Regions from separate parts of the Dermacoccus sp. NHGro5 genome, predicted to be linked through region 1. Evidence: riboswitches for the same ligand, from Rfam matches in the RefSeq annotation. Region 1 holds a riboswitch; each other region holds the start of a gene.

The links. A riboswitch is a leader RNA that binds a small molecule or an ion and turns the genes downstream of it on or off. The one in region 1 is predicted to bind S-adenosylmethionine.
Region 2: it holds a riboswitch for S-adenosylmethionine, as region 1 does, so the genes downstream of both, J4Z35_RS11560 (homoserine O-acetyltransferase) here and J4Z35_RS04120 (bifunctional o-acetylhomoserine/o-acetylserine sulfhydrylase) in region 1, are expected to answer to the same signal.
Region 3: it holds a riboswitch for S-adenosylmethionine, as region 1 does, so the genes downstream of both, J4Z35_RS11360 (aminotransferase class V-fold PLP-dependent enzyme) here and J4Z35_RS04120 (bifunctional o-acetylhomoserine/o-acetylserine sulfhydrylase) in region 1, are expected to answer to the same signal.

Annotation. Positions count from the first base shown of each region.
Region 1 covers NZ_JAGEKQ010000007.1:66,929-70,488, forward strand. The annotation lists gene J4Z35_RS04110 (hypothetical protein) at 1-342, opposite strand, end outside; gene J4Z35_RS04115 (GNAT family N-acetyltransferase) at 339-833, opposite strand; SAM riboswitch class IV at 957-1,072, shown strand; gene J4Z35_RS04120 (bifunctional o-acetylhomoserine/o-acetylserine sulfhydrylase) at 1,145-2,458, shown strand; gene thrS (threonine--tRNA ligase) at 2,625-3,560, opposite strand, start outside.
Region 2 covers NZ_JAGEKQ010000026.1:126,939-130,498, reverse strand. The annotation lists gene J4Z35_RS11570 (RNA polymerase sigma factor) at 1-578, opposite strand, end outside; gene J4Z35_RS11565 (universal stress protein) at 882-1,244, opposite strand; gene J4Z35_RS11560 (homoserine O-acetyltransferase) at 1,314-2,486, opposite strand; SAM riboswitch class IV at 2,521-2,629, opposite strand; gene J4Z35_RS11555 (hypothetical protein) at 2,719-3,560, opposite strand, start outside.
Region 3 covers NZ_JAGEKQ010000026.1:65,372-68,931, reverse strand. The annotation lists gene J4Z35_RS11365 (DNA translocase FtsK) at 1-1,321, opposite strand, end outside; SAM riboswitch class IV at 1,900-2,014, shown strand; gene J4Z35_RS11360 (aminotransferase class V-fold PLP-dependent enzyme) at 2,058-3,560, shown strand, end outside.

The DNA of each region.
Region 1 (3,560 bases):
GGCTTCCCCCGCGTGCGCGACGTCGCCGACACGGCCCGCCAACGTCCGCGCGACCTCGGCCGCGTCGCCGTCACCGACGACGGCGACGATGCTCGCCAGCCCGGCGAGGCCCGTGACGGCGTCCTCGAGGTCGAGCCAGTCGTCGTCATCGAGGCCGGCCGCCGCCCCCGGCCATGCGACCGAGGCGGCCATGACGCCGTCACGAGCCCACTGCTCGACAGCGTCGCGCGCGAGGGCGCCGTCAGCACCGAGGTGCAGGACGACGGCGTTCGCGACCGGTTTGGACGGGCAGGCGATGCAGCGCTCGCGCTGATCGAGCGCCCAGATGACGTCGTCGCTCATGACGCACGCTCCGCATCGCGGCGGGCGTCGAGGCCGAACGGCGCCACACGCTGCATGTGACGTTCGTCCGGCGGGCCGAAGCCGGCCCGTTCGTACAGCCTGCGGGCACGCGGACGGGCGTTGAGCATCATTCGCGCGACGTCGTGCGCGTCGGCCCAGGCGTCGACGATCCGCAGCATCCGCTCGGCCAGGCCCTGGCCGCGCGCCGACGGCGTGACGAAGACGACCGCGATGTAGAGCGACGGCTGCGCCGGCCGAGCCAGCGCCGGGGGCCGGTGCACGAGCGACGTCTGCACCATGCCGAGAGCCGTCCCGTCAGCACTCGAGGCGAGCCACGTCGGCAGATCGTCGTAGTGCGCGAGCCAGTGATCGGCATACTCGGTGATGAAGCCGGAGCGGTTGCTCTCCCCCGCCTCGAGGTCCATCTGCAGACGCAGCGCCGCGCAGGCGAACGCGTCTTCGCGGCGCGCGCGGACGATCGTCGGTGTCATGGCAACAGTCAAGCACGGCATGAGGGTCGTCGCCCGTAGGCGCGTCGCGTCAGCACGGGGCCGCGACCGGAATGTGAGACAGCATTCCCGCCTGATGACACCACCCGGCCTAGAGTGGCCGCAGGTCACGAGCGCCAGCGTCAAACCCCGGTTTGCTGGCCGGCAACCCTCCCACCGCGGCGGGGTGCTCCGGGTGACGACCTGGCCCGGCGCCGAGCGCGTCCGGGCAAGCGCGGAGGGATTCCCCTTCGGGCACCACACGTACGGTGCGCCGCCCGTGCGTCCACGCACTCCTCAAGAGGGACATCATCATGAGCTCCGAGAACTGGGCCTTCGAGACCAAGCAGATCCACGTCGGCCAGAACGTCGACGGCGACACCGGCGCCCGGGCGCTGCCGATCTACCAGACGACGTCGTTCGTCTTCGACTCCGCCGAGACCGCGGCCAACCGCTTCGGCCTGTCGGATCTCGGCCCCATCTACACGCGCATCGGCAACCCGACGGCGCAGGCGGTCGAAGACCGCATCGCCGCGCTGGAGGGCGGCGTCGGCGCGTTGCTGCTCGCGTCGGGTCAGGCGGCGACGACGTTCGCCATCCTCAACGTCGCTCAGGCCGGCGACCACATCGTCGCCTCGTCCGCGCTGTACGGCGGCACGTACAACCTGCTGAAGTACACGCTCAAGCGACTCGGCGTCGAGACGACGTTCATCGACAACATCAACGATCTCGACGAGTGGCGCGGCGCCATCCGCGACAACACGAAGCTGCTGTTCGGCGAGACGCTGAGCAACCCCGACCAGAAGGTGCTCGACGTGCGCGGCCTCGCCGACATCGCGCATGACGCCGGGGTGCCGCTGTTCGTCGACAACACCGTCGCGACGCCGTACCTGCTGCGCCCGATCGAGCATGGCGCGGACGTCGTCATCCACTCCGCGACGAAGTACCTCGGGGGGCACGGGACGTCGATCGCCGGCGTGCTCGTCGACGCCGGCACGTTCGACTACGCCGCCGACCCGGCGAAGTTCCCGCAGTTCAACGAGCCGTCGGAGAGCTACCACGGTCTCGCGTTCGCCCGCGACCTCGGCGTCGGATCGCCGCTCGGCGCGAACCTCGCCTTCATCCTCAAGGCGCGCGTCGAACTGCTGCGCGACCTCGGCGCGGCCGTCTCCCCGTTCAACGCGTTCCTCATCGCGCAAGGCCTCGAGACGTTGTCGCTGCGTGTGGAGCGACACGTGGAGAACGCGAAGAAGGTCGTCGAGTTCCTGAAGTCGCAGCCGCAGGTCGAGACGTTGTTCTACGCCTCCGACCCGTCGAGCCCCTACAAGGAACTCGCCGACCGCTACCTGCCCGCCGGCTCCGGCGCCGTGCTGTCGTTCGAGATCGCCGGTGGCGTCGAGGCGGGCAAGAAGTTCGTCGACGCCCTCGAACTGCACTCGCACGTCGCGAACATCGGTGACGTCCGTTCCCTCGCCATCCATCCTGCGTCGACGACGCACTCCCAGGGCAGCGACGAGGACCGCCGCGGCGCCGGCGTGACGCCCGGCCTCGTGCGGTTGAGCGTCGGCATCGAGAACTCCGCCGACATCATCGCCGACCTCGAGAAGGGCTTCGCCGCAGCGAAATGACCATGCGCTGAGGTGGGTCCCCGCGACGGGTGACGCAGCCGGGTTTCGTACCCCGAGCGTGGTCATCCGGCCGTGTCGAACGCCGGCCTTCGGGTGCACATGCCAACACACGAGCGCGCCCCCGAACCGCGAGGTTCGGGGGCGCGCGTCGTCGTCGCGGCAGGAGTCAGCCGGCCGTCGGGTCAGTGTTCTGACGTTCGGTGATGACGCGGGTGATCTCGGCGATCGCGTCGGCCACCGGCACGCCGTTCTTCTGCGACCCGTCGCGGAAACGGAACGAGACGGCGCCGTTGTCGCGGTCCTCTTCACCGGCGATCAGGATGAACGGCGCCTTCGACTTGGACGCGTTGCGGATCTTCTTCGGGAAGCGGTCGTCGCTCATGTCGACCTCGACACGCACGCCGGCTTCGCGCAGCTTGATCGCGACGTCCTGCAGGTAGTCGTAGTACTCCTCCGCGACGGGCACAGCGAGCACCTGAACCGGCGCGAGCCACGCCGGGAACGCGCCCGCGTAGTGCTCGACGAGCACGCCGAGGAAGCGTTCGATCGAGCCGAACTTCGCCGAGTGGATCATGACGGGCTGCTGGCGCGAACCGTCCGCCGCCTGGTACTCGAGGCCGAAACGAGCGGGCTGGTTGAAGTCGTACTGGATCGTCGACATCTGCCAGGTACGGCCGATGGCGTCGCGCGCCTGCACGGAGATCTTCGGGCCGTAGAACGCGGCACCGCCCGGGTCCGGCACGAGCTCGAGGCCGGACTCGAGCGCGACGTCCGACAGCACCTTCGTCGCGATGTCCCACTGTTCGTCGGTGCCGATGAACTTGTCCTTCTTGTCCCCGTCGACGTCGCGCGTCGAGAGCTCGAGGTAGAAGTCGTTCATGCCGAAGTCGCGCAGTAGGCCGAGGATGAAGTCGAGCAGGTGCTTGATCTCTCCCGGCGCCTGTTCGGGCGTGACGTAGCTGTGCGAGTCGTCCTGGGTGATCATGCGCACGCGCGTCAGACCGGAGAGCACGCCCGACTTCTCGTCGCGGTACACCGTGCCGAACTCGAAGAAGCGCAGCGGCAGCTCACGGTAGGAGCGCCCACGCGAACGGAAGATCTC
Region 2 (3,560 bases), on a different contig from region 1:
TCGGCGACGACCTTGTCCGGCTCGCCAGCGGATGCTTTCTTGGCGGTGGTCTTCTTCGCGGTCGTCGACTTGGCCGCGGTGGCCTTCTTCGCCGTCGCCTTCTTGGCGGTGGTCTTCTTGGCGGCCGCCTTCTTCGCGGGGGCCTCACTCGCCTCGTCGGCGGTGACGTTCTCGTCGAGCTCGACGTCGGTCTCCGCCTCTACGGCCTTCTTCGCCGCCGTCTTCTTGACGGCAGCCTTCTTCGCGGTCGTCGTCTTGGCCGCGGTGGTCTTCTTCGCGGCAGCGGTCTTCGTCGCCGTCTTCTTGGCAGTCGACTTCTTCGCCGCGCTCTTGCGCCCGGTCGTCGTGGCGACGGCCTGGGCCGCGTGAACCTCGTCGAGCACAATCTCGATGCCCTCGGCCCCCAGCGCCTTCAGCACCGCCTTCTGCTTGGCCATGGAGATCTTCGCTTCTTCGAGGGCGGTCTTCAGCACCACGCTGTCGACCGTGCCGCTCGCGCGCCCCTGCTCGAACAGAGCAATGACCGCGGGATGGTCGATGTCCGCGGGAAGCGCGGGGGTCTGAGCCGTTTCGGACACTGAGGTCACCAACTACCTTCCGAGAGTGCACAACGCATCGGGCAGGCGCAATCGCGCGCCGAGCGCTTCGTACGAGGGAAGAGACGAACCACGGGGGCGGGATCCGACGAGAGCCGGTTGCCCGAGACTCACCTGAGCTCGCCTGGCACCGTGGTGCCTGATTCGATCCCCCGCGTCGCTTCTTTCACCATTATAGAACTCTGGGTCGAGAACCGCAGAATCACGGGGTTCAACGCCCCTGCGTGCGCGGGTGTTCCCGACCTGACGCAAGCGCGTCAGGCCGGGGTTGGGAGCAGCGCGAGATCAGTGCGCTGTGGGCTTGACCGCGAGGACGGGGCACGGCGCGTCGAGCAGCAGCCGCTGAGCGCTCGAACCGAGGATCAGCTTGCCGACGGGCGTGCGGCGACGCAGCCCGATGACGAGCAGCGCCGGGTCGAGTTCGGCCACCTCGTCGAGGATCACCTCGACCGCGTCCTGGCCCTCCTCCACCTGCACGACGCGGCCGCCGACCGCGTCCGCACTCTCCTGCGCGGCAGCGCGCGCGTCGTCGCTCGGGACGGTCGAGACGAGTACGAGCGGGCGCCCCAGCACACTCGACTGACGCACGGCCTCGGCCACCGCGGCCTCACCCTCCGGGCCCGGAGCGAAACTGACGACGACGGACATGCGCAACCCCTGTTCTGCGACTGTGGCGATCGGCTCACACGCTACCCGAGGTGCCGCGAGCGCCCGCCGTCACGCCACGGGACGGACGCGGCCCGCCTCGGCCGTGAGCGGCCGAGCGATGACCTCGCGCACGAGCGCCGCGATCTGGTCGGCCTCGATGAGGAAACCGTCGTGACCGTGCGGCGAGTGGATGAGACGCAGCCGTCCGCGCCCGTGAGCCCGGACGATGTCGGCGGAGGCACTGACCGGGAACAGCCGATCGGAGTCGACCGCGGCGACGACGAGCTCACCCCCGAACACCCGAAGCGCAGGCTCGATGCCGCCGCGGCCGCGGCCGACGTCGTGCGTCGCCATCGCCTGCGTGAGCCGCACATAACTCATGGCGTCGAACCGCGCGACGAGTTTCGCGGCGTGGTGCTCGAGATAGCTCTCGACGGCGAACAGGCCGCCGTCGAGCGTGCGGTCCGCTCCCTGCGACTCGCGCCCGAACCGCTCCTGCAACTCGTGCGCGCTGCGGTAGGAGGTGTGCGCGATCTGGCGGGCGAGCCCGAGCCCCGACGTCGGGAAGACGCCCTGCTCGAGGTAGCCGCCACCCCGGAAATCCGGGTCAGCTTCGATTGCCCGCACCTGCGTGTGCCCCCACGCGATCTGGTCGGCGCCCGCCGCCGCGCAGCTCGCGACGACGAGGGCGCGCTGCACCCGATGCGGGAAGGTCGCCACCCACTCCGCGGCGCGCATCCCGCCGAAGGAGCCGCCGATGACAGTGTGGAAGCGCGCGATGCCGAGAGCGTCGGCGACCCGCGCCTCGGCGCGCGCCTGATCCCTGACGCTGACGTGTGGGAAGCGCCCGCCCCACACCCGGCCGTCTGGTGCGAGCGACATGGGGCCCGTGCTGCCGCGACAGCCACCGAGCACGTTGATCGCCACGACGAACAGCTCGTCGGTGTCGAGGGGCGCGCCGGGGCCGATGAGACCAGGCCACCACCCCGCCGTCGGCTGCCCGGGGCCGACCGGCCCGACGACGTGCGAGTCTCCGGTCAGGGCGTGCTCGACGAGGACGGCGTTGCTCGCGTCGTCGTTCAGCTCGCCCCAGCACTCGTACGTCATGACGACGTCGGGCAGGGCGGCGTCGTTCTCCAGCGTCAGGGTGCCGATGTGGACGGCACGTGCGTGCGGGTTGAACCCGTCGTCGGTGAGGGGCGCCGCGGAGTCGGCCACGGCGAGGCGACGGTGCGAAACCATGACGTCCTCGATTCCGAGGTGGGTCGCAACCCACCTCTCGCGCTTGCCGCCCACGGGCGGCCCTGTCGTCACCCGGGGCACCCCGCCGCGAGGGAGGGTTGCCGCTCAGCAAGCCGGGGCTTGTGTCGCTGAAACTCTTGACCTGCGACACAGTAGGCGGCCCTGCCCGCGGCTTCCATCGCCCGCGCGGCGACGTCCACGATGTGGCGCGCTCCCACAACCGGCACGCTCGTCAGGCGACGGAACTCTGCCGAGCCTTCGTGTGGAGCGCACCGACGGCCTGCTCGTACGACAACCCCGTGCCTGTGATGTCGCGCAGCAGTTGCCCCAATGACGTCCGTCCGATGCGCAGCGACGCCGCGGCGCACGCACCGGCTCCTCGCAGGTCGCCTTCGCGCCAGGTCGCGGCGGCCTCGAGGGCCTTCCACGCGGCGCGGCCGTGGCGCGGCACGAGCGGCAGCCAAGTTCGCAGGCACGCGCTCGTCATCAGCGGGCCAGGCTCGCCGAGCGGCGTGCCCGGGCTCAGCAGACGGAACAGTTCGGGTGCGACGCACAGGAGGATCTCATCGCGCGTCGGGCCGTCGACGACAGCGTCGGCGAGCACCTGCAGGTCGGCGCTGCGGGAGCGTCGCCGGGTGCCCGACGCGGTGTCGGGGACGTCGCACAACCGTGCCCAGGCGGCTCGGACGTCGACGACGCTGGGAACGGGGCGCGCGGTGGCGGCCATGGCCTCGCCGCCGCGGCGGACGTCGCGAAGCTGCTCGCGGGTCTGCTCTGACAGGGACGGGATCTCGTGGATCGCGCCGTCACAGCAGCCGAGCTCGCATTCGATGGCCCACCAGTGCTCGTCGCTGGCACCGAGGACGTGGTGCAGCGGCACGCGGCGCTCGATGCGTTTCGCGAGGGCCGCGATGTCGACGCGGCCCGGCTCGCAGCGATAGGCGATGGCGATGGCGGCCTGCGCACCCATCGTCGCGCGCCGCTCAGCGACGACGTCGAGCATGTGCGCCGTCTCCCCGTCGCACGCATCGTCCGCCCAGCCGAGCACCCCCGCGAGCGCACCGTCACGTTCGA
Region 3 (3,560 bases), on a different contig from region 1:
CGTCGACGACGCGGTCGTTCGCGGCGGAACGCTCCTTGGGCGGGGTCCCCTGTTCGAGGACGTTCGAATCGGGCAGCGTGTACGTGACGTCGCCGCCCATTGCGAGCTGCTCGACACGAGGTGGAAGCTGTTCGGTGGGCTGAGCCTCCACCTGACGTTGAGGGACGGCTGCGGCCGGCGCAGCCTGCTCGACGCGCGTGGCACCGGCATCCTGACGGGCCGCCGCGGCCTTCGGCGACTCCCCCGGCCGCTGTGCCGACGCCGGGCGCGACGCCTGCGCCGCACGTGCGGAGGCCTGGTCGACAACGGCATCGTCGACGGAATCCATGGGTGCGGAGCGGCGCGCTGCCCCACCTGCCGCCTCCCCTGCCGGCGACGCTCCGGAGCGCGATGCCCGGGCTCGCGCGAGCGCAGCGGCGCTCGCGTCGCCGGCGCGCTCGTCGTCAGAGCCGCCGTCGGGCATCTCTCGCGTCTGATCGACGCCCGCCGGGGCGCCGTCGATCGTGTCGATGTCGTAGATCTGCTGCTCACCGCGACGGCGGTTGAGCGGGTTGCGTGATGTGCCACGGCCCTTGCCGCGCGGTCCCTTGCCGACGACCTCGGCGGCCTGCTCGTAGGGCTCATCGCCGCGCCGGGCGTCGTCACCCGCGCCGCGACGCGAGCCGCCCCGCGCGCGGTTGCCGATGTCGGCGCCGTGCAGGTCGTCGGCGACGGCGTCACGCTGAAGCAGCTCGCCCTCGTCGTCGCGTTCATCGAGGGGGTGGCCGAAGATCTGCGCCTCGACCTCGCGGATGCGCTGCGGGATGCGATTGACGGGCGTGCGCGTCAGCACGAGGAAACCGAAGAACGACACGAGCGCGAGGATGATGCCCGCGCCCCACACCGTGAGCGCGGCAGACAGCGGCCCTCCCGTGATGACGCCGAGGATGCCGCCTGCGCCGCGCACCGCGGTCGAAACCCCTGTCGACGGACGCCCGCCGACGAGGTGGGCGATCCCCGTCGAGCCGAGCGCGAGGATCGTCAGTCCGATCGTCATGCGGTTGGTCGGCTGGTGCCCCCGCGGGTGGCGGAACATGTGGATGGCCATGCCGATGAGGACGACGGGCAGAACGTAGGCGATGACGCCGAACGTGCCGGCCGCGACGGCGTGGACGACGTCCCCGAACATGCCGGGCAGCCCCCACCACTCCCGCGCAGCGACGACGATGCCGAGGGCGAGGAGGGCGAAACCGAGCCCGTCGCGACGGTGTTCGGGTTCGAGGTCAGAAGCGGCGGCGCCGACGCGGCGGACGGTGCCGCCGGCGACGTGCGAAACACCCATCCACGCGCCACGAGCAGCGCGACCGGACGCGGAGGGACGCGCTTCAGCAGCCCCTCGCGACGAGCCGGTCTTGCGCGCGGGTGCATTCTTCGTCGTGCCGCCCGAACGTGGTGCGCTCGACTTCGGCGGGGTCGTGCGGGCGCGCGTCGTCGAGGCCGCAGATGCGCCGGCCGGGCGCGAGCTCTTGGCGCGCGGCTGCGAAGAGGCCTTCTTCGCGACGAGGACGCTGTCGTTCGCTGGTCTGTTTCGGGTCGCCACCCCGCAAGGCTAGTGGGGGTTCCGGCCGTTTTCGCGGACCCACGCCGTGACACGGGTCCAATGGTGACGGCGGGTCGGCTCGACACCTTCGAATCCGCGTCCCGATGCGCTGGCGCGTTGACGCGCTCGCATCCGACAGCGCCCTGACCCTTGTCGGAGGCGCCGCCAGCTGCCCGGGGGACCACGGGCATCCCCACCGCGAGACGCCGACTCTTGCGCGCGGCGCTCGCCATCCGCGATCCCACAGGTGATCTCACGATGCGAACCTCTGGCCGCACGTCGGTGGACGCGGCGGAGGGCCGGGTGCGAGCGTTCACGTAGGTCATGAGTTCCAGCGCACAGCCCCGGCTTGCTGGACGGCAACCCTCCACCGCGGTGGGGTGCTCCGGGTGACGACCTGGCCGCCACCAGCACCGGTGTCGGCAAGCGCGGGCCGAGCCATCTGGCGACGGCGAGGCCCCTGATTCGAGGAGCCTCGATGCCCCGTTCTGCCATTCTCTCGATCCTTGACTCCGACGCGCGCCGCCACGCTGCGAGCCACACGACCCGCCCCGCTCACGCCGTAACCCCCGGGACTCCCGTCGCGGACCCCGAGCGTCACCACACCCAGCCCGCGCACCCCGGCGGGTCCCGTCGCGAGACGCCCACGGCTACCCATCATCGCGCGGACGCGCCGCAGCAGGCCAATGCCGCCCTGGCCACGATCGGCGCCGATCTCGGCGTCGCGACGCTCGACGGGCGCGTCGTCGAGCACGCGAACTTCGACCACGGCGCGACGGCTCCCGCGCTGCAGGCCGCCGCGCGGGCCGTCGACACGACCCTGCGCACGTACGGTTCGGTGCATCGCGGTGCGGGACGGGCGTCGCAGCTGACGACCCGGTGGTACGAGGAGGCTCGGCAGGAGGTCGCCGCGTTCGTCGGCGCGCGCGAGGACGACGTCACCGTCTTCACGCGCAACACCTCGGACGCGCTCAACCTGTTGGCTCACTGTCTGCCGCAACAGACGCAGGTCTTCGTGTTCCGCTCGATGCACCACGCGGCGCTGCTGCCGTGGGCGGACGAGCGGACGACGCGGCTGCCGATCCCTCACTCTCACGCCGAGGCTGAGGGCTACCTCGACGTCGCTCTGGCGGAATTCCGCGCCCACAACGATGCTCCCGTGTTGGTCCTCATCACCGGCGCCTGCAACGTGACGGGCGAGGTGTGGCCCATCGAGCGCCTCGCCGCCGTCGCCCGCCGGCATGAGGCGCGGACGGCTCTCGACGCCGCGCAGCTCGCCCCGCACCGCCGCGTCGACATCGACGCCTGGGGCATCGACTACGTCGCTCTGTCCGGCCACAAGGCCTACGCGCCGTACGGTTCAGGAGCCCTCGTCGGGCGCCGCGACTGGCTCGACACCGCCCCTCCGTACTTCCGCGCCGGCGGCGCGAGCCACCGCGTCAGCGAAGATGCGTCAGGCGCCGGCGACGTCGCCTGGGCGCCCGCGCCCGCACGCCACGAGGGCGGCACCCCGAACGCGGTCGGGGCCATCGCGCTCGCGGCCGCAGCCTCGACGCTGTCCGCGCAGCGCGGCGAAGCCGAGGCGCGCGAGGAGAAGATCCACGCCATCGTCCGCGACGGTCTCGCCTCGATCGACGGCGTGAGGATCGTCGAACTCTTCGACGAGCAGAATGCCGCGGACGCTCACCTCGACGATGGCGCGCCAAGGCGGAATGCGAGCGACAACGTCGGCGTCACGACGTTCACCGTCGCCGGATACGACCCGACGCTCGTCGCTCAGGTGCTCGCAGACGAGCACGGCATCGCTGTGCGCGACGGGCGATTCTGCGCTCACCTGCTCTGCGACGCGCGCCTCGGCGAGGGCGCGACGGCAGTGCGCGCCTCGATCGGTCTCGCCACGACGACAGAGCACGCACGACGCCTCGTCGACGCCGTGCGTGCTCTCGTCACCCATGGGCCCACCTTCGACTACACCCACACC